Regions from separate parts of the Streptomyces sp. NPDC001351 genome, predicted to be linked through region 1. Evidence: riboswitches for the same ligand, from Rfam matches in the RefSeq annotation. Region 1 holds a riboswitch; each other region holds the start of a gene.
What was found. Region 1 has a riboswitch for cyclic di-AMP ahead of ACFY1U_RS06295 (transglycosylase SLT domain-containing protein). Riboswitches for the same ligand answer to the same signal wherever they lie in the genome.
Positions count from the first base shown of each region.

Region 1 (7,671 bases):
TAGCCACCGCCGGCGGCGGGCTTGCACTCGTAGATCTGCTTGCCCTTGATCACGGACGCCTGGACGTTGTGCAGGGCGTCATGGAAGTCGAAGGCGGCGACGGTGACCTTGTGGAGCTGGCCGCGGACGGCTCCGCCGGGGAACTCGGTGGTGTGCAGGTTGGCGTAGAACGAACCCGGGTCGGACTTGAGAGCGGCGAGCAGGGCGGCGTCCTTGACCTCGACCGTGCCGGTGACGCTGTGCCGCTTGCTGTTCTTCAGCAGGTCGGTGAAGTCGACCTTGACGCCGCCGTTGGTACCCCTGGCGCCCTGGTGGATGTGGAGCATGGTCGGTTTGCCGGTGCCGCGCCAGGTCACGGCGACGGACACCCTGTCGTCCTGCACCTTGATGAACTCGAGAGCGGCGCCGTCCTGGTCGCCGACGGCCGGACCGCCCGCCACGGGCACCTCGTTGGCCCCGCGCAGACTGGCGGCCAGAAGGGTTCCCCCGGTGTCGTCGGACACGGTCCCCCCGGTGGCGTGGGCCGGGATCACGGCGGCGGCGATCCCCCCGGCGGCGGCCACCGCGACAGCGGTGACCATCAGGCTCCTACGGCGCTTCGAGAACGTCGCATTCATGCCCATGATTCTGTTTTCTCCCCGTAGACCGGCCGACACCCCCTGTATCGGCCTTCTGAGATATCACTACGGAAGTGATCTCATTCTGGACTCAGTCCAGACGTGTGACGTGCATCACGCCACCCAGGAGCGCCGGCCAGGGGCCGCACGACGGACGGGTCAGCCGGCCCGGTGCACCACGGCGTCGCACATCTCCATCAGCGAGAGCTTGGCGTCGCACTCCGGCAGCGGAGCCAGGGCCGCTCGCGCGTCCTCCGCGTACCGCACCGTGTCCCGGCGCGCCTGCTCCAGCGCGGGGTGCGCCCGCAGTCCGGCGAGCGCCTCGGCGTGCCGCGCGTCGTCGCTCAGGTCGGAGTCCAGCAGCTCGCACAGGGCGATGTCCTCGGCAAGCCCCAGACGCGCCGCCCGCTCCCGCAGCCGCAGCACCGGAAGGGTGGGGACTCCCTCGCGGAGGTCGGTCCCGGGCGTCTTCCCGGACTCGCGCGACTCGGAGGCGATGTCCAGCACGTCGTCCGCCAGCTGGAAGGCGACCCCGAGCCGCTCCCCGTACTGCGTCAGCACATCCACGACCGTCTCGTCGGCGCCCGACATCATCGCCCCGAAGCGGCAGGACACGGCCACCAGCGAGCCCGTCTTGCCACCGAGCACGTCCAGGTAGTGGTCGACCGGGTCCCGTCCGTCCTGCGGCCCCGCCGTCTCCAGGATCTGCCCCGTGACCAGGCGCTCGAACGCCTCGGCCTGCACCCGGACCGCCTCGGGCCCGAGGTCGGCGAGGATGTGCGAGGCGCGCGCGAACAGGAAGTCGCCGGTGAGGACCGCCACCGAGTTGCCCCAGCGGGCGTTGGCGCTGTCGACGCCGCGCCGCACGGCGGCCTCGTCCATCACGTCGTCGTGGTACAGCGTCGCCAGATGGGTCAGCTCCACCACCACGGCCGACGGCACGACCCCAGGCGCATACGGATCGCCGAACTGGGCGGCGAGCATCACGAGCAGCGGGCGGAACCGCTTCCCGCCCGCCCGCACCAGGTGCTGGGCGGCCTCCGTGATGAAGGGCACCTCACTCTTGGTGGCTTCGAGCAAACCTTCCTCGACGGCCGCCAATCCGGCCTGGACATCGGCTTCCAGAGCCTGGTCCCGCACGCTCAGCCCGAACGGCCCGACGACGGTCACGAGGGGTCTCCTGTCTGCTGGTGTCTACTGGCGGTTACACGGTTTGTCGATAGGTCGCTGACATCACTCAAGTCAGCGTATCCGGTCACCTTTCGATCACCGATGCCGCCCACCCGTCCAGCCCGGGTGGTATCGGATCACGACCGGTATGTTTTTGATCAACCGATAAGAACGGATATCTATCGACTTGTCTATCGGGGTGTCGGCCGACGCGCCTCCCGACACGTCCGTACGAGTCGGCACGGTCGCCCCCTTCCCCCGTTCCCCCGTTCCCCCCACGAAATCGGCTCACGAGGACCTCCGGAGCCCGGCACGGGGTGCTCGACAGGCGACCGTCATGACAACGAGGTGCACCACACCACAGGTTCCGCTTTCGCCCCCCAATGAGGCGATGAGCGGCTGGTTGCCCACGAGTTGGGGCCATTGTCCTATTTGCCGCCCTTGCGGATGCCGGTGACTTGACTCACACGGCAGTACGGGCCGCCGAGGGCCGCCCTCCCGCCGCTTCCCCTCCTCCGTACGCGAGTTGAGCCTTGGCAACCGCAAAGGATCAAGTGCCCCATAAGCCTCAGACCAAGGTCAATAGCCCTGATCTGTGAGCCCGACACTTGTTCCGGCCATGTGCTCTCGCATACGTTCCCGGCCTGTCGGGTGGACGCCGAATCCTGCCGCCGCCCGGGCACGACCATCGACCAACTCACTCGCACGGCAGGAGCGGGGGAACCAGGTAGGCCGCCGGACCGGGCATCGTCCCGGGCCGGCTAGGGGTGAAGTCGCGTTGCCGTACGGCTGCGCGGCCGGGCATCTCCCCGCCCGAACCCGACAGCTCACCTCGCAGGCGCCGGAGAGGATCCCGCCATGTCTGCAACAGGTCAGCACCGCCGCCCCAGAAACAACCGCCTCGCCCGCAAGCTCGCCGTCACCGGTACGGGCGCCGCCGTTCTCGCCCTGCCGCTCATCGGGGCGACCAGTGCGTCCGCGGCCACCCCGACCGTGGCCAACGTGAAGTCGATGGGCTACGCCGACAACCTCGACGGCTGGATCCGGGGCGCCCTCCAGGTCATGAAGCAGAACGGGATTCCCGGGACGTACAACGGCATTTACCGCAACATCATCCGCGAGTCCTCGGGCGACCCGGCCGCCATCAACAACTGGGACTCGAACGCGCTCGCCGGCACTCCGTCCAAGGGTCTGCTGCAGGTCATCGATCCGACGTTCCTCGCCTACCACGTGCCCGGCACGGCAATGAACCCCTTCGACCCGATCGCGAACATCACGGCCGCCTGCAAGTACGCTGCCGCGCGGTACGGGTCGATCGACAACGTGTTCGGCGCCTACTGAGCTCTCCGCCAGAAGTGCCACTCTGCTAGAAGTGCCACGGAGGACTGTCGGTCCTCTGCGGGCCCGTCGTGGCTGGTCGCTCCCTCGCTCTCGGCTTCTCCCCCGCTCTCGGCTTCGCTCGAGCGGGGGGGACCCCCATGAGCGGGGGGACCCCCATCGCGGCGGAGCCGCATATGGATACAGCCCCGCACCCCTTCCGGGTGCGGCCGCTCAAAGCTCCACGAATTCGGCGAGCTCCCCGGACTCGACGAACAGTCGCTCGAGGACGACGGCGATGCCGTCGTCCTCGTTCGACAGGGTGATCTCGTCGGCCACCGCCTTCAGTTCGGGGTGGGCGTTGGCCATGGCGACGCCGTGGGCGGCCCAGTCGAACATGGGGATGTCGTTGGGCATGTCGCCGAAGGCGATCGTCTGCTGCGGGCCGAGTCCCAGGTGTGCGGCGGCCAGCGCGAGGCCCGTCGCCTTGGTGATGCCGCATGGCTGGAGTTCGACGGTCCCCGGCCCCGACATGGTGACGGTGGCCAGCGAACCCACCACCGAACGCGCCGTCGCCGCCAACTCGTCGTCCGACAGGTCGGGATGGCGCAGCAGCACCTTGCTGATGGGTTCGCACCACAGGTCGTCGCGCCGGTCGACCCGGACCGCCGGCAGCGTCGGATGCGGCATCAGGTAGCCCGGTTCGATGAGCGTGAGTCCCTCCACACCGTCCTGGTCGACAGCCGCGTACACCTGGCCCACCTCGGCCTCGATCTTGCCGAGGGCGGTCTCGGCCAGCTCCCGGTCCAGGGTGACGGACCACAGCAGACGGTCCGCGCCCACGTCGTACACCTGCGCGCCCTGCCCGCACACCGCGAGCCCCCTGCCGCCCAGTTGGTCGAAGAGCGGCCGCACCCTGGGGGCCGGCCGGCCCGTCACGACCAGGTGCCGGGCGCCGGCCCCGGCGACCCGTGCGAGAGCGGCGAGGGACCGGTCGGAGAGCGTGTCGTCGCCTCGGAGCAGCGTGCCGTCCAGGTCGGTGGCGATGAGTGCATATGCGGTGGGTGCGGCCATGATCAGAGAATACGGACAGGACGCCCCACCGACTCATCGCGAACCGGACGACGGCCGATTCCCCCACCGGCCCTCGCTCAACTCCCTTATCCTTGTTGGCTCTTCATCGTCAGGCAGGAGCCCGCGACCCGTGCCTAGCCGTGCGCTGCCGCCAGGTGTTTGGCCAGCCTCGGAGAGGCGAACTCGGTGCCGCACACGAAGCGCATCACCGGGCCGTACGACGCCGCGGCCGGCAGGCCGGTGAAGTACAGGCCGGGGACCGATGAGACGTATCCCGCGCCCAGTTTGGGGGTGCCGCGGCTCACCGCGAGTCGCGTGCGCAGTCCGTGGCCGAGGAAGTCCATGGCCGCGATGTCCACCCGGTATCCGGTGGCCGCGATCACGTGGTCCGCGGACATGTCCTGGATGCGGCCCGCGTGGGTGCGGACCGTCAGCTTCGGGCAGCCGTCGGCCGCGTCCGCCCGCACGATCCGGTCGACCTCGCTGACCTGCACCTTTCCCTCGAAACGGTCGCGCAGCCACCACGCGCCGAGCGGGCCGAGGACGCGGCGCACCAGGTAGTGGCGGGCCTCGGCCGGCAGATAGCGGTAGGGGTGCGGGTAGTAGCTGAGGGCCCACAGGGACCAGGCGCGGCCGAAGGGCGACTCGGGGCGCAGCCTGGGCTGCTTCCACGGTGGTGCGCCGAAGGCGACCCTGCCGCGGCCGCGGGAGACCACCCGCACCTGTGCGCCCGCCTCCGCAGCCAGTGCCGCGGTCTCCAGCGCAGACTGGCCGGCGCCGATCACGATCAGTTCCTTGCCGGCGTAGCGCGTCAGGTCGTGCTGCTGGGAGCTGTGGGAGACCGGGCCCGTGGGGGTGGGTCCGTCCGCCGCGGCGGTGGCCAGTTCGGCCGGCAGGTGTGCGAGCCCGGACAGGCCGGTGGCCACGACGACCGCGCGGGCGGTGAACAACTCACCGGAGTCCAGCTTCAGTTCGAAGCCGTCGCCCCCTCGCCGGTCCACCGACACCACCCGCACCCGCTCCAGTTCGGGCACCAGCTTCTGCTGGAACCACTCGCCGTAGGCGATGAAGGTCTCGACGGGGATGATGTCCTCGTCCGTCACCAGCCGCCTGATGCCGGCGGCGTCGCAGTAGTCGGCGAGTGTGTGGCCCTGCTGCGGCGCGTCCAGACTGGAGGCGGCAGGGGTCGACTTGAGGAGCATTCCGGCGGGCATGTGGTCGCGCCAGCTGACCATGGGCTCGCCGAAGACGCGGACCGGCAGTCCGCGTGCTCGGAGATGGGCGGCGGTCGACAGGCCGAAGGGCCCGGCGCCGATGACTGCAACCGGTTGAATCACGAAGTCCCTCCCCAGGACGCTCACTTCGTCACTTCGTGTGGTTCGTCTCGGGCGACCGACCGGCCGGCTAGCCGCCCGAACTGGTGGTGCTGCCACGGCGGTTGGTCCGCCACAGCTGATACAGGTGCTTCGCGCCCGGCCGCACGAAGCGCGCGAGCATCGTGAGGAACGGCAGCGGGTCGTCACCCGCGAGCCAGGCCAGCTCCGTGCCGCTCGCGCGCGCCGGTGCGTGCGGCGTCGTATAGCCGCTGCGGCGGTAGGCGAGCAGGGCGGGCAGGTCGATGTTCTCCACGATGTACCGGTGGCCGGCCCGCTGTTCCCCCTCCGGGACGGTGCGGCCGGTCAGGTCGAGATGCATGGCGCGGACGACGTCCACCCCCGACTCGTTCTCGAAGAGCCGGAACTGGGCGCCCATGCGGGGGTTGAAGTCGAGGAGTTTGTACTGTCCGTCGCGCCGGTCGAAGCGCAGGTCGAGGTCGATGATGCCGGTGAAGCCGATCTGTTTGATGAAACGCGCGGCGATGTCCGCGAGTTCCGGGTTGTCGACGACGTACGCGTTCGCCGTCATGCCCGCGTGCGGCGGCCAGGAGCGCACCTTGACGCCCGTGAACATGGCGAGCGGCGTCGAGTCCTGGTCGAAGTAGGCGTGCACGATCCAGTCCTCGGCGTCCTCCCTGGGCAGGTACTCCTGGAGGATCACCCCGGGGCACTCGCCCCAGTCGCGGGCGAGACCGAGCAGGCCCTCGCGGGTGGCGATCCGCGTCGTGCCGTTCACCGCCGGCCGTTTGCGCCGTACGAACGCCTCGCGGTTCTTGGCCACCACCGGGAAGCGGGCCTTCTCGGCGAACGTGACGATGTCGTCGTACGACTGCGGGAAGGCGGCCGTGGGGCTCGGGATGCCGTGTTCCACGCACAGTTCGTGCAGGCCCTGCTTGCTTGCGAGGCGGCGGGGCAGGGCGTGCTCGACCCGCGGGAACAGGAAGCAGCCGGCGAGGACGTCCTGGTGCTCGGCAATCAGGACGGCGGCCTCCTCGTCGGTGGGGACGAGGACGGTGGGGCGGCCGATGCGGCGCCCGATGCGCAGCAGGCCCTCCACCAGCCGGGCGGGTTCCTCCGTGCCGGTGGTCGGCCAGACGAAGGCTTTCTCGAGGTAGCGGGAGGCGGCGGCGGGTGTGTAGCGGTCCTCGGTGATCGCGTACATCGGCACGCCGAGGCGGCCAAGGCTGCGGATCGCACCCACACCGCCGTGGTGCAGCGGGTAGTCGCCGAACTTGACGATCAGGCCGGGCACTTCACGGTCGGCCGCGAACGGCACACTGCGCGTGCTGCTGGCCACGGGTCCCCCCACGCGTCCCCCCTACGGACCGGACCCACCCCGTCCGTGTCCCCCAAAGGACGCTAAGCCGGAATTGCCACGTCCGACAAGCCCAATTCGGACATTGCAAACTCTTTAGACACTGCCCAAGATGGGCGACGCAGCCGTAACGTGTGGCGCGGCCACCCAGCGGCCATACAACGGTTCGCGCAGGTGGCACACGACAGACGGTTCGCGACACAGTGAGAGTGAGGCAGCACCCCATGCCCCCCTTCGATGTCCCCGAGGGCGATCCCTTCGGCCCGCACAACCTTCCGTACGGCGTCTTCTCCCCCGCCGGCTCGACGGAGCGGACCGTCGGTGTCCGGCTCGGCGACCAGGTCCTCGACGCGGGCGCGGCGGCGCGGGCGCTCGGCTCGCCGTACGCCTCCCTGCTCGCGCAGCCCTCGCTGAACCCGCTGCTCGCCGCGGGCCGCACCACCTGGTCGGACGTACGGCGCGCGCTGACGGCGTGGGTGACGGTACCGGCGCACCAGGAGGCGGTCGAGCCCTTCCTGCATCCGCTGGCGTCGGTGACGCTCCACCTCCCGTTCGAGGTCGCGGACTACGTCGACTTCTACGCTTCGGAGAACCACGCCCGCAACGTCGGCCAGATCTTCCGCCCTGACGCCGCCGACTCGCTGACGCCGAACTGGAAGCACCTCCCGATCGGTTACCACGGGCGCTCCGGCACGGTCGTGGTGTCGGGCACGGATGTCGTACGGCCGTCCGGGCAGCGCAAGGCGCCCGCCGACGCGGCGCCCGTCTTCGGGCCGTCCGTCCGCCTGGACATCGAGGCCGA
Region 1 covers NZ_JBIAWS010000002.1:158,396-166,066, reverse strand. Annotated here, with positions in the region: gene ACFY1U_RS06305 (CHRD domain-containing protein) at 1-617, opposite strand, end outside; gene ACFY1U_RS06300 (polyprenyl synthetase family protein) at 777-1,787, opposite strand; cyclic di-AMP (ydaO/yuaA leader) riboswitch at 2,467-2,641, shown strand; gene ACFY1U_RS06295 (transglycosylase SLT domain-containing protein) at 2,646-3,128, shown strand; gene ACFY1U_RS06290 (HAD family hydrolase) at 3,339-4,178, opposite strand; gene ACFY1U_RS06285 (NAD(P)-binding domain-containing protein) at 4,313-5,515, opposite strand; gene ACFY1U_RS06280 (ATP-grasp domain-containing protein) at 5,583-6,851, opposite strand; gene fahA (fumarylacetoacetase) at 7,094-7,671, shown strand, end outside.

Region 2 (7,671 bases), on a different contig from region 1:
TCGGTTCACTGGGCGGAGGCGTCGGACTTGTCGACCCCGTCCCAGACGTTCGTGTACCAGGGGCGGTGGCCCGCGCCCTGCTCGAAGCGCGACTGCTTGGCCACCTTCGGGTCGATCACGACGTAACTCGTCTCCCCGGGCAGCACATAGTGCAGCCGCAGCCGGATCTGCTGCTCGGCGTACTCGTCGTCCTGCCAGCGCGCCTTCAGGTCGCGCAGCTGCTCGACCCGCGCCCTGGCCTGTTCCTTCTGCCGCTGGAGATCGGCGATCTGGGAGCGCTGGGAGACGTACTGCCTTATGGGGTACGCCAGCGCCACCACCATGGAGCACAGCACCAGGGCGAGCAGCGCCGCCCGGCCGGTCAGCCGCGACCGGCGGGCCTGCCGCTTGGTCTGGGAGCGGTAGACCCGGGCCGCCGTCTGCTCGCCGAGCAGTCTGATCCTGGTCGCGGTGGAGAACCGGTCCCGGTCCTTCACGGCCATGTCGCCGCCTCCCGTCACACGTGCGTACGTCCCCGCACACGGTACGGGACCGGTACAGGGACGTACGTACGACTGGCTAAGGCTTAGCCCAGGAAGGCTCAGCCCTTGCTGGGCCCGATGGTCCGCGGAGCGGACGTGCGGGAAGGCTCAGCCCTTGAAGCGCGGGAAGGCGCTGCGGCCCGCGTACTCCGCGGCGTCGTCGAGGATCTCCTCGATGCGCAGCAGCTGGTTGTACTTGGCGACGCGGTCCGAGCGGGCCGGGGCGCCGGTCTTGATCTGGCCGCAGTTCACCGCGACCGCGAGGTCGGCGATGGTGACGTCCTCGGTCTCGCCGGAGCGGTGGGACATCATGCACTTGAAGCCGTTGCGCTGGGCCATCTCGACGGCGTCCAGGGTCTCGGTCAGCGAGCCGATCTGGTTCACCTTGACGAGCAGGGCGTTGGCGGTGCCCTCCTCGATGCCGCGGGCCAGGCGCTCCGGGTTGGTGACGAAGAGGTCGTCGCCGACGATCTGGACCTTGTCGCCCAGCTTGTCGGTGATGACCTTCCAGCCGGCCCAGTCGTCCTCGAACAGCGGGTCCTCGATGGAGACGAGCGGGTAGGCCGCCACGAGCTCCTCGTAGTACTCGGTCATCTCGGCGGCCGAGCGGGACTTGCCCTCGAACTCGTACTTGCCGTCCTTGTAGAACTCGGACGCGGCGACGTCGAGCGCGAGCGCGATCTGCTGGCCGGGGACGTAGCCCGCCTGCTTGATGGCCTCGATGATGAGGTCGAGCGCGGCGCGGTTGGACTCCAGGTTCGGGGCGAAGCCGCCCTCGTCGCCGAGGCCGGTGGACAGGCCCTTGGTCTTCAGCACCTTCTTGAGGGTGTGGTAGACCTCGGCGCCCCAGCGCAGGGCCTCGGAGAAGGACTCCGCGCCGATCGGGGCGATCATGAACTCCTGGATGTCCACGTTGGAGTCGGCGTGCGAGCCGCCGTTCAGGATGTTCATCATCGGCACCGGCAGCAGGTGCGCGTTCGGGCCGCCCAGGTAGCGGAAGAGCGGCAGGTCGCTGGCCTCGGAGGCGGCGTGGGCGACGGCGAGGGAGACGCCGAGGATGGCGTTGGCGCCGAGGGAGCCCTTGTTGTCGGTGGCGTCCAGGTCGAACATGGCCTGGTCGATCAGGCGCTGCTCGGTGGCGTCGTAGCCGACCAGCTCAGGGCCGATCTGCTCGATGACGGCGAGGACGGCCTTCTCGACACCCTTGCCCTGGTAGCGGTTGGGGTCACCGTCGCGGAGCTCGATGGCCTCGAAGGCGCCCGTGGAGGCGCCGGAGGGGACGGCGGCACGACCCGTGCTGCCGTCGTCGAGGCCGACCTCGACCTCGACCGTGGGGTTGCCTCGGGAGTCCAGGATTTCCCGGGCTACGACGACGTCGATGGACGGCACGAGCATCTCCTTCTTGGATGTGACACGGCTACGGCAGTAGCGCGGTGGCTCTGCGGGATGAGCCTAACCGCCCAAGGCCGATCGGCCACGTTGCCGACCACCTCTTGGGCAGAACCGAGAGTAAATTGTTTCCGAACGGAACAAAGAGGGGGAGCAAAAAGAACCCCGCTCCGGTGCGTACGGGGGAACACGCACCGGAGCGGGGAGCCCGCGAGGCTGTCACTTGAGGTGCAGCTGCTGACCCGGGTAGATGAGGTTGGCGTCGGAGACGATGTCCTTGTTCAGCTTGAACAGCTTCTGCCAGCCGCCCTTGACGCCGTGCTTCTCGGCGATCGAGCTGAGGGTGTCGCCCTTGACGACCTTGTACTCGCCGTCGCCCTTCTTGACCTTCTTGCCGGTCGGGGTGGTGACGGTCTTCTGGGTCTTCGTGCTCTCGGTCTTCGCGGCCGGGCGCTCGGCGGAGCGGGAGGCGGCCTGCGAGTCGGTGGAGCGGGTGGTGTTCGTGGAGGGGGCGCTGCCGTTGTAGGCGGCACCGGACAGGCCCGTGCCGCAGACCGGCCAGGCGCCCTTGCCCTGGGAGGCGAGGACCTTCTCGGCGACGGCTATCTGCTGCGCCTTGGAGGCCTGGTTGGCCTGCGGGGCGTAGGCGGTGCCGCCGTACGCGGCCCAGGTGGAGGCGGAGAACTGCAGGCCGCCGTAGTAGCCGTTCCCGGTGTTGATGGCCCAGTTGCCACCGGACTCGCACTGGGCGACCTTGTCCCACTCGGAGGCGGTGGCGGCGGAGGCGTTGCCGGCCGCCATCAGCGGAGCGGCGATGGCGACGCCGGTGACGCCGGCCAGCGCGGCGACGCGGGTGGCCTTGGACGGACGACGGTGCTTGCCCTTGCCGGAAAACAGCATGGTTCGATCCCCTCACCGACGCCTGCGAGGTGAGCTGTCGGGTTCGGGCCGGTTGAGTTGCCCGGCCGCGTCCTCGCTCTCACGAGACACGGCTACACCCCTAGCCGCCCGTCAACTGCCCGGGCAGGCACCTACCTTGGGTCCCCCGCTCCTGCCTACGGCGCATGACGCGACGACTGTTCCCGTACGGCCGCTGGCAGGATTCGGCGTTGCGGCAGCCGGGGCTCGTGTTGACGAGCGGTGACGACGGTAGACACGCGATCCGTCGAATTTCAAAGACGATCAGGGCTTCTGAGACTCATCCCACACTTTCACCAAACCGGACATTCAGTGGCGAAGTATGACGTGAACTCCCGTTGTTTTTCGCCCTATTCGGCACCGAGTTTCAGGGTCTGACCGGCGAAGATGTGATTCGGGTCGGCACCGATGGCCTTCTTGTTCTCGGCATAGAGCGCCCGCCACCCGCCGTCCAGGCCAAGGGAGTCGGCGATGGAGGCGAGGGTCTCCCCGGCGTGGACGGTGTACGTGTCTTCCGTACGGCTGTCGGTCCTGGCCTTCTCGGCGGTCTTGCCGACGGTCGCACCGGCCGTCTCGTCGGCGCTGGCGCCACGGTGGCGGCCGGTGCCGGCCGTGCCGGTGTCGACGAGGGTCCAAATGGACGCCGGGGGCTGGAGATTGTCCGAGTCGTCACCCTTCGTCTCGTCCGTGGACGAGCTGTCGGCGCCCTGCGAGGTGCCCGCGCCCTTCTGGGGCGAAGAGGTGGAGGGCGAGGCGGATGTACCGGATTCGGCGGAGTTGTCCGTCGCACTCGCGGAGGTCGAAGGCGAGGCGCTGGAGGACGAGCGGGAGGACGAATCCGACGAAGAGGACCCATCGGATGCGCTGCCCGAGGAGTTGGACAGACCAGTCGAGTCGGACGCGCCGGATGAATCGGACGAACCGGAATCGCCGCCCAGCACACCGGTGTCGATGGCGGCCGAACCCGAGTCCTTGGTGAGCCCGGAGGTCAGTCCGCAGATGTGGAAGGCGCCGACGCCCTGGTCGTCCAGGAGCTTCTCGGCGACGGCTATCTGCTGGTTGCGGCTGGCGAGGTCGGCCCTGGGGGCGTAGTCGAGGCCGCCGTACTTCTCCCAGTTCTCCTGGGTCAACTTGAGCCCGCCGTAGAACCCGTTGCCGCTGTTCTCGCTCCAGGAGCCGCCGGTCTCACACTGGGCCACCTTGTCCCACGTGGTGCCGTCGGCGGCGCTGGCGCCGCCCGCGGCGAAGAGCGGGATCGCGATGGCGGAGCCGGTCACTCCGGCCGCGACAAGGAGAGCCGGAGCCTGACGGGGGCGACGGTGTCGACCGTTCCCGGAGAGCATGCGGAGGCCTTTCGCGAGACAGCAATGACCGCGCGGCGCATGACACCGACAGGCGTTCGATACCGCCGCGCTGGTCCGTGAACGTAGCCGGTGCCGATCACTTGTCACAAGTTAATGCCGCGTAGATCACGTGAAGATCACAGACTTGAACGCGCATCATCTTTGACCCGTTCACCGCGGCGGCGCATCCACCTGCGGGCTCCCGATACGGTCGTCCTGTGAACGTCCCGAACACCGCTCCCGAACTCTTCACCTGGGAATTCGCCGGCGACCCGTATCCGGCCTACGCCTGGCTGCGTGAGCACTCCCCCGTGCACTGGACGAAACTTCCCAGCGGGGTCGAGGCCTGGCTGGTGACCCGCTACGCCGACGCACGTCAGGCGCTCGCGGACGGGCGGCTCTCGAAGAACCCCGAGCATCACGCCGAGGACGCGCAGGGCAAGAGCCGGACCGGTATTCCGGGTGAGCGCAGCGCCAATCTCATGACGCATCTGCTCAATATCGACCCGCCGGACCACACCCGGCTGCGCCGCCTCGTCTCCAAGGCGTTCACCCCGCGCCGGGTGGCCGAATTCGCGCCGCGGGTGCAGGAGTTGACGGACGACCTCATCGACCGTTTCGCGCCGCACGGGCAGGCGGACCTCATCCACGACTTCGCCTTCCCCCTCCCCATCTACGCGATCTGCGATCTGCTCGGCGTTCCGCGCGAGGACCAGGACGACTTCCGCGACTGGGCGGGCATGATGATCCGGCACGGCGGCGGCCCGCGCGGCGGCGTCGCCCGTTCCGTGAAGAAGATCCGCGGCTATCTCGCCGAACTCATCCACCGCAAGCGGGGCGACCTCGGCGAGGACCTGATCTCGGGCCTCATCCGCGCCTCCGACCACGGCGAGCACCTCACGGAGAACGAGGCCGCCGCGATGTGCTTCGTGCTGCTCTTCGCCGGCTTCGAGACCACCATCAACCTGATCGGCAACGGGACCTACGCGCTGTTGCGCAATCCCGGGCAGCGGCAGCGGCTCCAGGAGTCGATCGGGCGCGGTGAGAGCGCACTGCTCGACACCGGTATAGAGGAGCTGCTCCGCTACGACGGCCCGGTGGAACTGGCCACCTGGCGCTTCGCCACCGAGCCGCTGACCATCGGCGGGCAGCGCATCGCCACGGGCGACCCCGTCCTGGTCGTCCTGGCGGCGGCCGATCGCGACCCGGCCCGCTTCTCTCAACCCGACACGCTCGATCTCTCCCGCCGGGACAACCAGCACCTCGGATACGGCCACGGCATCCACTACTGTCTCGGCGCCCCCCTGGCCCGGCTCGAAGGCCGCACCGCCCTGGAGACGCTGCTGCGCCGCCTGCCCGATCTCGAACTCGCCGCCGACCCCGCCGAGCTGCGCTGGCGGGGCGGGCTCATCATGCGCGGGCTACGAGACCTGCCCGTGCGCTTCACCGCCGTCTGACCGGCTGCGGCCCTCCGTCTCCTTGATCGCGTCCCGGTAGGCCCGGGCGGCCGCACGCAGCGCGGCCTCCGGGTCCACGCCCTCCGCCTCGGCGCGCACCGCCAGTCCGAGCAACTCGTAACCCACGCCTTCGCGTCGGGGCAGCGGAACCTCCAGGCCGGCCGTCCGCACCCGCGACGCCAGCTTCGCCGCGAGGGCCAGGCCCGGCTGGCCCAGGGGTATGCCCTCCGTCACCGAGGTGCGCTGCTTCTCGACCGCCTTGGTGCGCAGCCAGTGCTCCTTGACCTCCTCGGGCGTGGCGGCGGTCTCGTCACCGAAGACATGCGGGTGCCGGTGGATGAGCTTGGTGACGATGCCGGCGGCCACGTCGTCGACGGAGAAGGGGGCATCCGGGTCCTCCTCGGCGATCCGGGCGTGGAAGACCACCTGGAGCAGGACGTCGCCCAGTTCCTCGCGCAGCTCGTCGCGGTCGCCCTCCTCGATCGCCTCGACCAGTTCGTACGCCTCCTCGATGGCGTACTTCGCCAGGCCCTTGTGGGTCTGCTGGGACGACCACGGGCATTCGGCGCGGATGCGGTCCATGACCTGGACGAGGTCCAGGAGGCGGGCGCCCGGGAGGTCGTAGGAGGCGGGCAGCAGCTCCAGCTCCGGCATCTGTATGCGTCCGGAGCCGGCGAGGCGGGCCAGGCCGTCGGTGAGGGCCGGCTCGCCCTCGCCGGTCGCGACCACGACGACCGTACGGCCGCCCGCGCAGGTGTCGACCAGTTCCTCGGCGGTGGGCGCGGCCTCCTCGACCCGTATGCCCGCCTCCCGCAGATACGGCAGCTGCGGGTGGGCGCCGTCCGAGCACAGCACGCGGTCGGCGGCGTGCAGGGCCTGCCAGGCGGGCCAGGACAGCAGGCCGGGCGCGACGCGGTGGCTGGTGGTGAGCAGGACGATGCGGCCGGGGGCCTGTTCGGAGCTGGTTGCGTTCACGATCCGAACGTAACGCACGCCACCGACGGCCCCGGAAGTTGTCCACAGGGCTGTGGTCTCCCAGGGCCGCAGTCCACAGGGGCGGCGGCCCCGGAGGGGCCGTTACGCCGTCTGCTGCGTCCCGGTCGCCGTGACCTCTCGCACCCAGGGGGTCCTCGCGTCGACGCGGCTGCTCTTCTGGACGTCCCAGGTGCCGTAGCGCGGGTTCAGGTCGACGTGGAGTTCCCTGGACGCCTTGGACAGGGCGTTCCAGAAGGCCGGCTTGCTGGTGTCGGCGCCGAGGGCCTGGGCCAGCTTCTGGGCCTCCAGCTGCAGGCGCAGGTTCTCGTCGAGGCGCTGCGGTGCGACGCCGTACTGCTGGAGCCAGGCCGTCTGCAGGGCCTTGGAGCCGCCGACCTGCCGCTCCAGGCCGGCGCGCATCTGCTGGACCTCCTTGGGCGTGACGCTCACGCCCGCGTCCTGGGCGGCGCGGTGCAGCACCCGGTCGATGACCATCCCGTGCAGGGTGTCGCGGGTGAGTCCTGCGGTCTGCGAGACGGCCTGCTTGTACTGCGCGTCGTCCTTCACGGCCGCCCGCTGCGCCGCGCGCACCTCGTTCACCCGGGTCTCCAGCTGCGCCACGGTGATCCGCTGACCGCCGACGACGGCTGCCGCACCGGGGTGCGCGTCGCTTCCGCAGGCGGTCAGGAGGGGGGCCGCGGCGGCGATCGCGGCGGTGAGGACGAGCGCGGTGCGACGGCGGTGCAAGGAAGCCTCCCGAGGAGATTGTGCGACGGTGCACAAAGTCTTGCGGTGATCGATGGTAGGCAGTGGGACGGCTGGGGCCAACCCATTCGACCGACCCATTCGACCAACGATTCACCGCGACTTCGGGCACCCCCGCGCCTCGGCGGGGGCCGGGGGCTCAGCCGGTGATGGCCACCGGGGCGTCCCACGCGTCGCGGTCCACGGTGATCGTGTAGCCGTTCCGCGTCTCCTTGCTGTTGACCAGGTACTGGTGACCGCGACTGTGGTCCGTGTACTGGGTCGAGCCGAACGGCCAGTCCGTGGTCGTGGTGTTCTGCTTGT
Region 2 covers NZ_JBIAWS010000016.1:139,757-147,427, reverse strand. Annotated here, with positions in the region: gene ACFY1U_RS41660 (septum formation initiator family protein) at 6-482, opposite strand; gene eno (phosphopyruvate hydratase) at 630-1,916, opposite strand; gene ACFY1U_RS41650 (transglycosylase family protein) at 2,130-2,810, opposite strand; cyclic di-AMP (ydaO/yuaA leader) riboswitch at 2,815-2,983, opposite strand; gene ACFY1U_RS41645 (transglycosylase family protein) at 3,179-4,171, opposite strand; gene ACFY1U_RS41640 (cytochrome P450) at 4,390-5,628, shown strand; gene ACFY1U_RS41635 (nucleoside triphosphate pyrophosphohydrolase) at 5,593-6,603, opposite strand; gene ACFY1U_RS41630 (SurA N-terminal domain-containing protein) at 6,706-7,350, opposite strand; gene ACFY1U_RS41625 (glycoside hydrolase domain-containing protein) at 7,508-7,671, opposite strand, start outside.
Region 2: linked by a shared signal. The riboswitch ahead of ACFY1U_RS41650 (transglycosylase family protein) and the one ahead of ACFY1U_RS06295 (transglycosylase SLT domain-containing protein) in region 1 are both predicted to bind cyclic di-AMP.

Region 3 (7,671 bases), on a different contig from region 1:
ACGGGCCAGCGGCAGCACGCCGTCAAGGCCCGGGAGATCATGGACGCCTGGTCGGCGCAGCTGAAGCGGCACACGGCGCAGGACGCCCGGCTGCAGTCCTCCTGGGCCGGGTCCACCTGGGCGCGGGCCGCGGAGATCATCCGGTACGCACCTGGCGCCGGCTGGCCCGCCGACCGCGTACGGCGGTTCACGGCCATGCTGCGCACCGCCTACCTCCCCGAGGTCACCAGGGACCTCCCCGACTACAACGGCAACTGGGACCTGGCGATGACCGACGCCGCCATCGGGATCGCCGTCTTCACCGACGACCACAAGACCTTCGACGCCGCCGTCAAACGCTTCCGCGGCCTGGTGCCCGACTACTTCTATCTGCGCAAGGACGGCAAGATCCCGCTCACCCCGGCCGGCTCCGACGCCAACACCGTGCAGAAGCTGGAGACGTACTGGTTCAAGGAGACGAAGTTCGAGGACGGCATCGCGCAGGAGACCTGCCGCAACTTCAAGCACGTCGGCTACTCCCTCGCCGCCACCGCGCACATCGCCGAGACCGCCTGGCACCAGGGTGTCGACCTGTACGGCGACGTGAAGGACCGGCTGAAGGCGGCCCTCGACTTCCACGCCCGCTACGAGATGGGGGCCAAGCCCCCGCGGTGGCTGTGCGGCGGCAGGGTCGTCGGGAACATGGGCCCCGACCTGGAGGTCGCCCTCAACCACCTGGAGAACCGGCTCGGCACCCCCGTCCCGGCCGCCCACAAGCTGGTCGAGCAGTCCCGCCCGGCCGGCACCGACGACCTCTTCGTCTCCTGGGAGACGCTCACCCACGCGGACAACCCTGCCGCCTGACGGCCGCCCTGCGAACCCCCGAAAACGCAGGCGAACGGGGGCGGACACAAACCCTGGCGCAGACAGCCCCGCGGATGGCGTATGCTGGTGACACAACGACGCGGGGTGGAGCAGCTCGGTAGCTCGCTGGGCTCATAACCCAGAGGTCGCAGGTTCAAATCCTGTCCCCGCTACTCAAGGCTCAGGGCCGGAGTCCAGTCACTGGATTCCGGCCCTGAGTGTTTCCCCCGGTCGGGCCATCCGGCTCGCCGCGCGCCGCCGCCCCGGGAAACCTGGAGGGGTGGACGAGGAGGGGCCGATCTCATACGCGCGCACCTTCATGCGGCTGCTCCCGGGGCTGCTGATCGTCGGCGGAACCTTTTACGACTACCTCACCCCGTCGCGGTTCACGGCGGGCCCCCTCTTCACCGCCGCACCCCTGGTCGCCGCCCCGCTCTACTCACGCCGGGGCACGGCCCTCACCGGCATCGCGACCGTCCTCGTCGTCACCGCGATCCACGCCCAGGTGGGCGTCCTCCTCCAGGTCGAGGCGATCACCGAGCTGGCCACCGTGGCGACGGTCTCCGTCCTGGCCGTTCTCATCAACCTCCTCGTCCGCCGCAACCGCGAGGAGCTCGCCTCGCAGCGCGAGATCGCCGAGGCCGCCCAGCGCGCGGTGCTGCCGGAACCCGCCGAACGGATCGGAGGGTTCGCGATCGCGGCACGGTACGAGGCCGCACAGGCGGACGCCTCCATCGGCGGCGACCTGTACGCCGTCCAGGACACCCCGCACGGCGTACGGCTGGTCGTGGGCGACGTACGCGGAAAGGGGATGGGGGCGGTGGCCGCCGTGGCCGTCGTCATCGGGGCGTTCCGGGAGGCCGCCGAGCAGGAGGCCACGCTGGAGGCGGTCGCACTGCGGCTGGACCGGGCCCTTGCGCGCGAGGCGGCGCGGCGCGAGGGCATCGAGTTGATCGAGGGGTTCACCACCGCCGTGCTCGTCGAACTCCCGCACGGCGAAGGCATCGTCCGCATCGTCACCCGCGGCCACCCGCCACCGCTGCTGCTGTGCCCGGACGGCACCGTGCACACCCTGCACGCCCGCGAGCCCGCGCTGCCGCTCGGCATGGGCGAGTTCGGGAGCCGGCCCGACCGCGCGGAGGAGACCCCGTTCCGCAGCGGGGCCACGCTGCTGCTGTACACCGACGGGCTGTCCGAGGCACGGGACGAGCACGGGCGGTTCTTCGAACCCGCGGACCGGCTCACCGGCCGGGTCTTCCACGACCCCGGCGCGCTGCTCGCCGCCCTCGCGCGGGAGGTGCGCCGCCATGCCGGGGAGGCCATGACGGACGACATGGCGCTGCTCGCCGTACGACGGCCCTGAAACCGGGTTCCTGAGGCGCGGTCAACTCGCCCGTTTTTCGCCGTTCATGCGCCGTACGTCCAGGTCGGAAAGGTTAATGATCAAGCGGAACACCTTGGAATCGGCACCCCGGGTCTATTAACGTTCGATAACGCAGCGCGGTCGTCCCAGCCGTCACAAGAGGCGGCTCCGTGCGCACGCGCCGAATCCCGCAAGGGAACCGGGGAACCACCACCCTGGGGTGAATCGCGCCGATACCGCCGTGGCAGCACGGCAGGTTTACGCGCGTAGGAGACCTTCCTGCTCCGAACCCGTCAGCTAACCCGGTAGGCGAGAAGGAAGGAAAGGAGCACGCCCACGTGGCGTCCAACCCGCCTGCCCCGGCAGCCCCGTTCGTGCCGAGCACCGAACCCTTCGGCTTCGCCGGCCGCCGCACCGACGAGGGCCCCTGGGAGGAGTGGAATCCCACCGAGGACTCCATCGCCCCCGTCCGCGGCCGGCACCGCGTCGCCAAGCAGCGCGGCGGGGGACTCGCCCGCAGCTCCACGGTCCTGGGCGTCGGCGTCATAGCCGCCGTCGGCGCGGGCGGCATGGCCAGCGCCAACACCGGCAAGCCGCCGGTGTCGATCTCCCTGCCCGATCTCGCCTCCGTCAGCCATGTGTTCGGCGGCGGCTCCGACGCCCCCAAGGGTTCCGCCACCGCGCTCAGCGACGTCGCCACCACCTCCGCCGGCACCGCGCAGGGCGCCAAGGGCGCCGGCGAGGCGCTGCGTGACCGGATCATGGCGCAGGCCGAGTCGCAGCGGGTCCAGATCGACAGCAAGAGCCAGGCCGCCACCGAGGCGGCCCTCGCCCAGCAGATCGACGACGCCGCCGCCAAGGCCGAGAAGGAAGCCGCGGCCAAGGCCACCGCCGCGAAGGAGAAGGCGGAGGCGGCGGCCAAGAAGGCCGCCGAGGACGCGAAGCTCGCCGAGCTGGCCAAGCAGTACACGCTGCCGGTCGTGTCGTACACGATCACCGGCACCTTCGGCCAGGCCGGCTCCATGTGGTCCTCCGGCTACCACACGGGCCTCGACTTCGCCGCCCCCACGGGCACGCTCATCAAGGCCATCCACTCCGGCACCATCACGCAGGCCGGCTGGGCGGGCGCGTACGGCTACCGCACGATCCTCACCCTCGACGACGGTACGGAGCTCTGGTTCTGCCACCAGTCCTCGATCAGCGTCAGCGTCGGCCAGAAGGTCAGCACCGGTGACGTCATCGGCCGCGTCGGCGCCACCGGCAACGTGACCGGCCCGCACTGCCACCTCGAGGTCCACCCCGACGGCCAGGCCACCGGCATCGACCCGATGCCGTGGCTGCGCAGCAAGGGCCTCAACCCCTGATACTCGTACGTTCTCCGTCCGTACCCGGAGTGCCGTAGTCCGCATGTTTACGGGATCTTTGCGCCCGTCGCGGAAGACCGACCACCGGGGCGGGCGTTGACGTAGAGCATGACTTCTCCTTCACTGCGCAAGCTCGGCTCCTCCGGCCTCGAGGTCTTTCCGCTCTCCCTGGGCGGCAACGTCTTCGGCTGGACCGCCGACGAGGCCACCTCCTTCGCCGTGCTCGACGCCTATGCGGCCGCCGGCGGCAACTTCGTCGACACTGCTGACGGCTACTCGGCGTGGGTCGAGGGCAACAAGGGCGGCGAGTCCGAGACGATCATCGGCAAGTGGGTGAAGGCGCGCGGCAACCGCGAGGACGTGGTCATCGCGACCAAGGTCAGCCAGCACCCCGAGTTCCAGGGCCTGTCCGCCGCCAACATCAAGGCCGCCGCCGAGGCCTCCCTGCGGCGCCTCGACACCGACTACATCGACCTCTACTACACCCACTTCGACAAGCCCGAGGTGCCGGTCGAGGAGATCATCGGCGCGCTCGACGAGCTGGTGCAGGCGGGCAAGGTCCGGCACATCGCGGCGTCCAACATCTCCGCCGACCGGCTGCGCGCATCCCTGGAGTTCTCCGACCGCGAGGGCCTGGCCAAGTACGTGGCCCTGCAGCCGCACTACAACCTGGTCTCCCGCGACACGTACGAGGGCGAGCTGCAGGACCTGGCCGCCCGCTACGGCCTCGCCGCCGTCCCGTACTACGCCCTCGCCTCCGGGTTCCTCACCGGCAAGTACCGCCCGGGCGCGACGGTCGACAGCCCGCGGGCGGGCGGCGCGGCCAAGCACCTGGAGACCGAGCGGGGACAGCGGGTCCTGACCGCTCTCGACGAGATCGCCCAGGCCCACGAGGCCCCGGTCGCCACGGTCGCCCTGGCCTGGCTCGGCGCCCAGCCGACGGTCGCCGCCCCGATCGCGTCCGCACGGACGGTGGAGCAGCTCCCGGCGCTGCTGGCGGTGGGCGAGCTGACGCTCACCGACGCCGAGGTCGCCCGCCTGACGGAGGCGTCGGCCTGACCCCTGGGGGTCCTACGTCCGGTACGGGTTGTACGCGGGATTCGGCACCGCCGGGTACCCGTACGCCCCGTACACCGGCCAGGGCGGCGCCGCCACCGGCACCGGGGGCGCCGTCATCCGCGCCGCGTGGTCCAGCGCCGGGCGCGCCACCTCGCGGCGGCGCCACAGCTCGTGCAGCAGCTCCCGTTCCCTGACGACGAAATCGGCGCCGGCGCGGCCACGGCGCCCCCGGTGCCGCAGGAAGGCCAGGGAGGTCGCGTACGCCTCGTACTGGGCGACCTCGCGTGCGGCGGGCTTGCCGAGGTGCTGGGCGGCGTGTTCGCGGGCCAGCCGGCGTGCCCGCATCGAACCGAGGGCGTAGGGCTCGGCGGGGGTGAGCCAGCCCGCGACGGCGTAGGCGGGCAGTTCCTCGCGCACGGTGCGCAGTTCGCGCTGGCGGGTCCAGATCACCAGCCAGGTCAGCAGGCCGAACGCGGGGACCATGAAGGCCGCGTACACCGCGAAGAAGCCGTACTCGCCGAAGTTCGAGGAGCCGTTCCAGATCGCGTGCATGCTCATCGCGAGCAGCAGACCGGAGAGCGGGACGAGGACGCGCCGCAGGTGCTGGCGCTCCGCGGAGAGCGCGGCGATGCCGAAGCCGATGCCGGTGAGGACGGTGAACAGCGGATGCGCGAAGGGGGACATGATGATGCGCACGAAGAACGTCGCCGCGGTGACGGAGGCGATGCCGCGGTCACCGTTGAGCTGGTCCGTGCCGAAGGCGGTGCCCAGGTAGAGGATGTTCTCGGTGAACGCGAAGCCGGTGGCGGTGACCCCGGCGATCACCACCCCGTCGACGATCCCGGTGAAGTCCCGTCTGCGGAACAGGAAGACGAGCAACACGGCCGCCGCCTTCGAGGACTCCTCGACTATGGGCGCTATGACGGTCGCGCCGAGGGTGTCCGCGCTGGACGGGTCGGCGGTCGCCGTCGCTATCCACTTCGTGGCGAAGCTGTTGGCGACGATCGCTATCAGCGCCGCCGCACAGGCCCCCCAGGCGAAGGCGAACAGCAGATTGCGCCAGGGCCCCGGCGCGACGCGGTCCAGCCAGCGGAACGCGGCTATGAGCAGCGGCACGGGCAGCACGGCCAGCCCGAGCCCCACCAGGAACCCCTCGGTGCCGGTCTGTTCGCGCACCAGGGCGAGGATGACGAGCCCGGAGAGCGCGAGCAGGGTGATGAGCGCGCCGTACCGCACCGCCCTGCGCTGCCACCAGTGAGCGTGCCCGAGCGCACCGCCGGCCGGGGCGCCGGGGCGTGGCGGATGCGTCGGGTACGGGGGAAAGGTGGCCACGGCATTGACCCTAACGAGGGAGGGCGCCGCCCGCGACGGTACTTCGGATTGCCCGCAGGGCCGTGGGGCTTCAGGCGCCGGTGGGGGGCTGGTTGTGATGCTGTACGCGACGGAAGAGCAGGTCGTTCACGACATGTCCCTTGTCCAGTCCCTGGCCCTCGAAACGGGTCAGCGGCCGGAAGTCGGGACGGGGCGCAAAACCGCCCTCCGGCCGCGTGTTCTCGAACTCCGGATGCGCCGTCAGCACTTCGAGCATCTGCTCGGCGTACGGCTCCCAGTCGGTCGCGCAGTGCACGATGCCGCCGGGCCTGATCCGGGCCGCGGCGAGGTCGAGGAACTCCGGCTGGATCAGCCGTCGCTTGTGATGCCGCTTCTTCGGCCACGGGTCGGGGAAATAGACCCGCAGCCCGTCCAGCGAATCCGGGGTGAGCATCTCGCGCAGCAGGATGATCGCGTCCCCGTTGGCCACGCGGACGTTGGACAGCCCGTCGTGGTCGGCGAGGTTGAGCAGATTCCCCTGCCCCGGGGTGTGCACGTCCACGGCGAGGATGTTGGTGTCCGGGTCCGCGGCGGCCATCTGCGCGGTGGCCTCACCCATCCCGAACCCGATCTCCAGCACGACGGGATTGCCGTTCCCGAACAGCTCGCCGAGATCGAGGGTCCGCTGCCCGTCGATGTCCAGCCCCCACTTGGGCCACAGCCGCTGCAGCGCATCCGCCTGCCCGGCGGTCACCCGGCTGCGCCGCGGCTGAAAACTCCGGATCCGCCGCTCGAAGTGCGACCCGGCGGGATCAGCCTTCGGCCCGTCCGGGAACCGTGGCTCCCCCTTGGCCCGGGTATGCCGGACGGACACTCCGGGGATGTGCGGCACATGCTCGCCGGGGCGGGGGGCTTCGGGGGCGTTGAGGGAGTCAGACACAGTGAGGCCGATTTTACGGGGTGCGGCCACCTCTCAGCCCGGGTGGCACCCCCCAGCCCCAGGGACGGCAACCCCGCCGCCGGGCGGCCTCACACCGACCCCAGCATGGCCAGCGCCCGCCCCGCCACCTCCCGCCCGATCGGCAGCGAAGCGGTCGCCGCAGGCGAGGGCGCATTCAGCACATGCACGGCCCGAGCCCCCTCCTTGATCAGAAAGTCGTCCACCAGCCCCCCGTCCCGCAGCACCGCCTGCGCCCGCACCCCCGCCGCAGTCGGCACCAGATCATCCGCGGTCACCGCCGGCAGCAGCCGCCGCACCGCCGTGGTGAACGCCCCCTTGGACACCGACCGCGCCAGCTCACCGGCCCCGTACCGCCAGTGCCGCCCGGCCATCCGCCACGCCCCCGGCCAGGCCAGCGTCCGCGCCACCTCCCGCGGCCGTACGACGCCCCAGTCGTACCCCTCCCGCGCCAGCGCCGGCACCGCGTTCGGCCCGATGTGCACACCGCCGTCGATCCCGCGCGTGAGGTGCACGCCGAGGAACGGGAACGCCGGGTCCGGCACCGGATACACCAGCCCGCGCACCAGGTCGGGACGGGCCAGCTCGTAGTACTCGCCCCGGAACGGCACGATCCGCATCTCGGGGTCGTCCCCGGTCAGCCAGGCCACCTCGTCGCAGTACAGCCCGGCGCAGTTCACCAGCACGCGCCCGCGGACGACGTCCCCGCTCGTCGTCCGCACGGCCACCCCGAGCTCCGGCCGCCGGTCGATCCGCTCGACCCGTGCCCCGTA
Region 3 covers NZ_JBIAWS010000004.1:844,977-852,647, forward strand. Annotated here, with positions in the region: gene ACFY1U_RS18815 (alginate lyase family protein) at 1-843, shown strand, start outside; tRNA gene ACFY1U_RS18820 (tRNA-Met) at 943-1,016, shown strand; gene ACFY1U_RS18825 (PP2C family protein-serine/threonine phosphatase) at 1,124-2,206, shown strand; cyclic di-AMP (ydaO/yuaA leader) riboswitch at 2,376-2,533, shown strand; gene ACFY1U_RS18830 (M23 family metallopeptidase) at 2,545-3,570, shown strand; gene ACFY1U_RS18835 (aldo/keto reductase) at 3,679-4,629, shown strand; gene ACFY1U_RS18840 (PrsW family intramembrane metalloprotease) at 4,642-5,961, opposite strand; gene trmB (tRNA (guanosine(46)-N7)-methyltransferase TrmB) at 6,032-6,880, opposite strand; gene lhgO (L-2-hydroxyglutarate oxidase) at 6,970-7,671, opposite strand, start outside.
Region 3: linked by a shared signal. The riboswitch ahead of ACFY1U_RS18830 (M23 family metallopeptidase) and the one ahead of ACFY1U_RS06295 (transglycosylase SLT domain-containing protein) in region 1 are both predicted to bind cyclic di-AMP.

Region 4 (7,671 bases), on a different contig from region 1:
GACCTGCGAGGCCTGGTAGCGCAGCAGCTGCGCGTCGTCCGTGATGAAGACCAGGTCCTCCTCACCGGTGCGCAGCTCGACCGCGCCGACGATCCGGTCGCCGTCCTTGAGCGTGATGACCTCCAACTCCTCCTTGTTGGACGGGTAGTCGGGGACCACTCGCTTGACGACGCCCTGTTCGGTGCCGAGGGCGAGGCCGGGGGAGGACTCGTCCAGCGTGGTCAGGCAGACCACCGTCTCGTCGTCCTCCAGGGAGAGGAACTCCGACAGGGGCGCACCGCCGGAGAGGTTCGGCGCCGACGCCGTCTCCGGCAGCTGGGGAAGGTCGACGACGTTGATCCGCAGGAGGCGGCCGGAGGAGGTCACCGCGCCGATCTCGCCGCGTGCCGTCGCCGGGACCGCCGACACGATCACGTCGTGCTTGGTGCGCCGGGCGTCGGCGTCCTCCGGGAAGGGCTCGCCGTTCGAGGTGCGGGCCAACAGGCCCGTGGAGGACAGCAGCACCCGGCACGGGTCGTCCGCGACCTGCAGCGGTACGGCGGCCGCCGGGGCGCCCGAGGCCTCCAGCAGGACCGTACGCCGCTCGGTGCCGAACTTCTTGGCCACCGCGGCCAGTTCGGAGGAGACCAGCTTGCGCAGCTCCGCGTCCGACTCCAGGATCCGGGTCAGCTCCGCGATCTCCGCGTTCAGCTTCTCCTTCTCCGACTCCAGCTCGATGCGGTCGTACTTGGTGAGGCGGCGCAGCGGCGTGTCGAGGATGTACTGGGTCTGGATCTCCGAGAGCGAGAAGCGCTCCATCAGGCGTTCCTTCGCCTGCGCGCTGTTCTCGCTGGAGCGGATCAGCCGGATGACCTCGTCGATGTCGACGAGGGCCGTCAGCAGGCCCTCCACCAGGTGCAGCCGGTCGCGGCGCTTGGTGCGGCGGAACTCGCTGCGGCGGCGCACGACCTCGAAGCGGTGGTCGAGGTAGACCTCCAGGAGCTCCTTGAGGCCCAGGGTGAGCGGCTGGCCGTCCACCAGCGCCACGTTGTTGATGCCGAAGGACTCCTCCATCGGCGTCAGCTTGTACAGCTGCTCCAGGACGGCCTCCGGCACGAAGCCGTTCTTGATCTCGATGACCAGGCGCAGGCCGTGCTCGCGGTCGGTGAGGTCCTTGACATCGGCGATGCCCTGGATCTTCTTCGAACCGACCAGGTCCTTGATCTTGGCGATCACCTTCTCCGGGCCGACCGTGAAGGGCAGTTCGGTGACGACCAGGCCCTTGCGGCGGGCGGTGACGGTCTCGATCTCGACCGTGGCACGGATCTTGAAGGTGCCCCGGCCCGTCTCGTACGCGTCCCGGATGCCGGCGAGGCCGACGATGCGGCCGCCGGTGGGCAGGTCCGGGCCGGGGACGTGCTTCATCAGGGTGTCGAGATCCGCACCCGGGTAGCGGATCAGGTGCCGGGCGGCCGCGATGACCTCGGCGAGGTTGTGCGGCGGCATGTTCGTCGCCATGCCGACCGCGATGCCCGACGAGCCGTTCACCAGCAGGTTCGGGAAGGCCGCGGGCAGGGCGACCGGCTCCTGCTCCTGGCCGTCGTAGTTGGGCGCGAAGTCGACCGTGTCCTCGTCGATCGACTCCGTCATCAGGCTCGTCGCCTGGGCCTGGCGGCACTCGGTGTACCGCATGGCGGCCGGCGGGTCGTCGTTGCCCAGCGAGCCGAAGTTGCCGTGGCCGTCGACGAGCGGCACGCGCATGGAGAAGGGCTGGGCCATGCGCACCAGGGCGTCGTAGATCGACGCGTCGCCGTGCGGGTGCAGCTTGCCCATGACCTCGCCGACCACGCGCGCGCACTTCACATAGCCGCGGTCGGGGCGCAGGCCCATCTCGTTCATCTGGTAGACGATGCGGCGGTGGACCGGCTTGAGGCCGTCGCGGGCGTCGGGCAGGGCTCGGGAGTAGATGACCGAGTACGCGTACTCGAGGAAGGAGCCCTGCATCTCGTCGACGACGTCGATGTCGAGGATGCGCTCCTCGAACGAGTCGTCGGGCGGCGGGGTCTTCGTGCTGCGGCGGGCCATCGCTGCCGGCTCCTCTTTTCTGGCTGCTCGCGCTGAAGCGTGAACGGGTTCTGACGCGACCATTGTGGACCGCGGCACTGACAACGCGGACGAGGACCTGGCGTCGAAGTAGGTTCCCGGCGTGGCGGAAGGCTACGCGATCCGCTGTGGGCGTATGTCGTCCGGGAACTTCGCCGACGATCTGCACGCTTGCATACAGTGGCAGGACCGGCAGGAAAACCGCGGTTCGAACCACCGCATCCGCGAGGCGAAGGGACGTACATGCCCATGGGTCACACGGCCACAGACCAGGCAGGCACCGGGGGCCTGACAGCGACCGAGCACCGCCTGGCCAACGGCCTGCGCGTGGTGCTCTCAGAGGATCACCTGACCCCGGTCGCGGCGGTGTGCCTCTGGTACGACGTCGGCTCGCGCCACGAAGTCAAGGGACGTACCGGCCTGGCTCACCTTTTCGAGCACCTGATGTTCCAGGGCTCCGGGCAGGTCAAGGGCAACGGGCACTTCGAGCTGGTGCAGGGCGCCGGAGGCTCGCTGAACGGCACCACCAGCTTCGAGCGCACCAACTACTTCGAGACCATGCCCGCCCACCAGTTGGAGCTCGCCCTCTGGCTGGAGGCCGACCGGATGGGCTCCCTGCTCGCCGCCCTCGACGACGAGTCCATGGAGAACCAGCGGGACGTCGTCAAGAACGAGCGCAGGCAGCGCTACGACAACGTGCCGTACGGCACGGCGTTCGAGAGGCTGACCGCCCTCGCCTACCCGGAGGGCCACCCGTACCACCACACGCCGATCGGCTCGATGGCCGACCTGGACGCGGCGACCCTGGAGGACGCGCGCGCGTTCTTCCGCACGTACTACGCGCCGAACAACGCCGTCCTCTCGGTGGTCGGCGACATCGACCCGGAGCAGACGCTCGCCTGGATCGAGAAGTACTTCGGGTCCATCGCCTCGCACGACGGGAAGCCGGAGCCCCGCGACGGCTCGCTGCCCGAGATCATCGGCGAGCAGCTGCGCGAGGTCATCGAGGAGGAGGTCCCGGCGCGCGCCCTGATGGCGGCCTACCGGCTGCCCGAGGACGGCACGCGCGCGGCGGACGCCGCCGACCTGGCGCTCACCGTCCTCGGCGGCGGCGAGTCCTCCCGCCTCTACAACCGGCTGGTACGCCGCGACCGTACGGCCGTCGCGGCCGGGTTCGGTCTGCTGCGGCTGGCCGGAGCGCCCTCCCTGGGCTGGCTGGACGTGAAGACCTCCGGTGACGTCGAGGTGCCGGTGATCGAGGCCGCCATCGACGAGGAGCTCGCCCGGTTCGCCGCGGAGGGCCCCACGGCCGAGGAAATGGAGCGCGCCCAGGCCCAGTTGGAGCGCGAGTGGCTGGACCGGCTCGGCACGGTCGCGGGCCGCGCCGACGAACTGTGCCGGTTCGCCGTCCTGTTCGGCGACCCGCAGCTCGCCCTCACCGCCGTACAGCGCGTCCTGGAGGTGACGGCCGAGGAGGTCCAGGAGGTCGCCAAGGCCCGCCTGCGCCCGGACAACCGCGCGGTGCTCGTCTACGAGCCGCTCTCGCCCGAGTCCGCGGAGCACACCCAGGACGAGGACTTCCCCGAAGACCCCGAGTCCGAAGCCACGGTGCAAGCCACCGACCAGAACGAGGAGGCGGCCAAGTGACCGAGCTCGCCACGATGCAGTTCCACCCGCAGCCCCGGGCGGGCGAGGCCAAGCCGTGGGCGTTCCCGTCCCCCGAGCGTGGCGCGCTCGACAACGGCCTGACCGTCCTGCGCTGCCACCGTCCCGGCCAGCAGGTCGTCGCCGTGGAGGTGCTCCTGGACGCGCCCCTGGAGGCCGAGCCGGCCGGTTTCGAGGGCGTTGCCACGATCATGGCGCGAGCCTTCTCCGAGGGCACCGACAAGCACTCCGCCGAGGAGTTCGCCGCCGAGCTGGAGCGCTGCGGCGCCACCCTCGACTCGCACGCCGACCACCCGGGCGTACGTCTGAGCCTCGAGGTCCCGGCCTCCCGTCTCACCAAGGCGCTCGGTCTGCTCGCCGACGCCCTCAGGGCGCCCGCGTTCGCCGACAGCGAGGTCGAGCGGCTGGTCCGCAACCGCCTGGACGAGATCCCGCACGAGCTGGCCAACCCCTCGCGGCGTGCCGCCAAGGAGCTCTCCAAGGAGCTCTTCCCGGCGACCTCGCGCATGTCGCGCCCGCGCCAGGGCACCGAGGAGACGGTCGAGAAGATCGACGCGGCGGCCGTACGCGCCTTCTACGACCGCCATGTCCGGCCCGCCACGGCCACCGCCGTCGTCGTCGGCGACCTCACCGGCATCGACCTGGACGCGCTGCTCGGCGACACCCTGGGCGCGTGGACCGGCTCCAAGGCCGAACCCCGCCCCGTGCCGCCGGTGACCGCCGACGACACCGGGCGCGTGATCATCGTCGACCGTCCCGGCGCCGTCCAGACGCAGCTGCTCATCGGCCGCGTCGGCGCCGACCGGCACGACCGCGTGTGGCCCGCCCAGGTGCTCGGCACGTACTGCCTCGGCGGCACCCTCACCTCGCGCCTGGACCGCGTCCTGCGCGAGGAGAAGGGCTACACCTACGGTGTGCGCGCGTTCGGTCAGGTCCTCAGGTCCGCCCCGGACGGCTCCGGCGCCGCGATGCTCGCCATCAGCGGCTCCGTCGACACCCCGAACACCGGCCCGGCGCTCGACGACCTCTGGAAGGTGCTGCGCACGCTCGCCGAGGGCGGTCTCACCGACGCCGAGCGCGACGTCGCCGTACAGAACCTGGTCGGTGTGGCGCCGCTGAAGTACGAGACCGCGGCGGCCGTGGCGAGCACCCTGGCCGACCAGGTCGAGCAGCACCTGCCCGACGACTACCAGGCGACGCTGTACCAGCAGCTCGCCGCGACCGGAACCGTGGAGGCCACCGCGGCGGTCGTGAACGCCTTCCCGGTGGACCGTCTGGTGACGGTTCTCGTCGGGGACGCGGCGCAGATCAAGGAGCCTGTCGAGGCCCTCGGGATCGGTGAAGTCGCGGTGGTGTCGGCCGAGTAGCGGCACGCGCGCGTGGCGTGGCCCTGGTGACGGATGCGTCACCAGGGCCCTCTTATGTCCGAATTGGCGGAGAATCGAAGGAGAGTTGCCTGTCTGCCCTGTGGGATGCGCTACAAACGCCTTGATCCGTTTGGGGATTGAAAGTGCTGCCGCTTAGCGTCTTCCGGGCTGTCCGTCAGGCACCGCGCCGCATCCGCGGCACCGGACAGCCATCGCCGAGTCCCCGTACGGCGCGAGCCAGGGGAGCCGGGGACCCACCGCAGTCCCTGGGGTGAATCGGACGCCCGCGCGTGCAGCGAGGGAGTCCGTAGGAGACCTTCCTGCTCCGAACCCGTCAGCTAACCCGGTAGGCGAGAGGGAAGGAAAGGACCAGCCACCACATGGCGTTCACGCGCGCCACCGGGAAGCACCGTCGCCCCGCACGGATGCACCGCACCAGCACCCGCGCCGCCGGGGTCGCGGCCCTCGCCGCCACCGGCGTCATCGGTACCCTGGCAGCCCCCGCGCTCGCCGCCGACACCTCCGTCGAGCAGACCGGGCTCACCCCCGTCATCACCATCGGCGACACGATCGCCGACAAGATCGACGCCCAGGCCGACGCCCAGAAGCAGGCCGCCGAGGAGGCCGCGCTCAAGAAGGCGGCCCAGGAGGCGGCACGCGAGAAGGCCGCCGCCCAGGCCAAGCAGGAGCGCGAGGCCAAGGAGCGCGCCGCCCGCGAGGCCGAGCGCAAGCGCCTCAACACGTTCGTGGCGCCGATATCGAACTCGTACGTCTCCACCGGCTACCGGGCCAGCAGCTCCCTGTGGTCCTCCGGCAGCCACACCGGCATCGACTTCCACGCCGCGAGCGGTACGCCCGTCCACGCGGTCGGCGCCGGCACCGTCGTCCAGACCGGCTGGGGCGGCGCCTACGGCAACCAGATCGTGATCAAGATGCAGGACGGCACGTACACCCAGTACGGCCATCTGTCGTCCATCGGCGTCTCGGTGGGCCAGACGGTCACCCCGGGCCAGCAGATAGGCCTCTCCGGCGCGACCGGCAACACCACCGGACCGCACCTGCACTTCGAGGCCCGTACGACCCCCGAGTACGGCTCGGACATCGACCCCGTCGCCTATCTGCGCTCGCACGGCGTGAACGTCTGACGACGGATCGCAGGATCTGCTGAAGCCCCGGCTCCCGAGCCGGGGCTTTCGGTGTTTCTGCCGCCCCGCTGTCCAAAAAATATCCATGGATTCCGGCCCGCCGTCGGAAATTCCGGCTCCGTGCAATAGAGTCACCGATACACGTCAATCATCGACGTTTCACGGGGATTAAGTCGGAGGTCGGTCATGCGTATTCCGGCGCACTCGGTGTGCACGGCGATCCGGGACGACATCGTCGCCGGTGTCTACGAGCGCGGCAGCCGCCTCACCGAGGAACTCCTCGCGCGCCGCTACGGCGTCTCGCGCGTCCCCGTGCGCGAGGCCCTGCGCACCCTGGAGGCCGAGGGCTTCGTGGTGACCCGGCGGCACGCGGGCGCGTGCGTCGCGGAACCGACCGAGCAGGAGGCCGCCGACCTGCTGGAGATGCGCATGCTGCTGGAACCGCTCGGCGCCTCCCGGGCCGCCCAGCGGCGCACCGACGCCCATCTCAAGGTCCTGCGCGGCCTGGTCAGACTGGGCCAGGAGCGGGCCAGGAGGGGCAACAGCGAGGATCTGCGCTCCCTGGGGGGCTGGTTCCACGAGACGCTCGCCCAGGCCTCCGGAAGCCCCGCGCTGACCTCGATGCTGACCCAGCTGCGCCACAAGATCGCCTGGATGTACGCCGTGGAGGCACCGGCCAACCCCGTGGAGTCCTGGGCGGAGCACGGCGCGATCGTCGACGCCGTGGCCCGCGGCGACAGCGAGCGCGCGCGGGCGGTCACCGCGCTGCACACCGAGCGCTCGAGCGCCGTGCACCGGCTGCGCTTCGGCGGCCCGGAGCGGGTGAACGGTGTGAGGAACTCGCAACATGCCGTAAACATGTCGGGCCTGCGGCATTAACACGGGCGCCGTATACAAAGAAGGAACAATTCGAGGGGCATTGTTTCTGCTGCCCGTGATCGGAAATTGCAGCGCCCCTGCGCGGGAAATGCGAAGGGCTCGCCCGGCAATTCGGACGAGCCCTTCTGTGGTGCCGTGATCAGACGGTCTCGGGAAGCTCCTCGAGCCCCTCGGAGACCAGCTTCGCCAGCCGGTCGAGGGCGACGTCCGCACCCTCGGCCTCGGAGGCGAGCACGATCTCCTCGCCGCCCTGGGCGCCCAGGCCGAGAACGGCCAGCATGGAGGCCGCGTTGACGGGGTTGCCGTCGGCCTTGGCGATCGTCACCGGGATACCTGCGGCCGTGGCGGCCCGGACGAAGATGGAAGCGGGGCGGGCGTGGAGGCCCTCGGCCCAGCCGACGTTGACGCGGCGCTCAGCCATGTGATGCTGCCCTTCAGTGTCTCAGGGTTGTCTAGACCAGTTTCCCACACGTGAAACGTCTCCGGAGCGGTCCTGTGTCCCGTCCGGGGTGGGCGGTCGGGCCGCGGCCTCG
Region 4 covers NZ_JBIAWS010000018.1:115,978-123,648, forward strand. Annotated here, with positions in the region: gene ACFY1U_RS43655 (DNA topoisomerase (ATP-hydrolyzing) subunit A) at 1-2,064, opposite strand, end outside; gene ACFY1U_RS43660 (M16 family metallopeptidase) at 2,332-3,729, shown strand; gene ACFY1U_RS43665 (M16 family metallopeptidase) at 3,726-5,114, shown strand; cyclic di-AMP (ydaO/yuaA leader) riboswitch at 5,318-5,482, shown strand; gene ACFY1U_RS43670 (M23 family metallopeptidase) at 5,495-6,259, shown strand; gene ACFY1U_RS43675 (GntR family transcriptional regulator) at 6,446-7,138, shown strand; gene ACFY1U_RS43680 (HPr family phosphocarrier protein) at 7,278-7,559, opposite strand.
Region 4: linked by a shared signal. The riboswitch ahead of ACFY1U_RS43670 (M23 family metallopeptidase) and the one ahead of ACFY1U_RS06295 (transglycosylase SLT domain-containing protein) in region 1 are both predicted to bind cyclic di-AMP.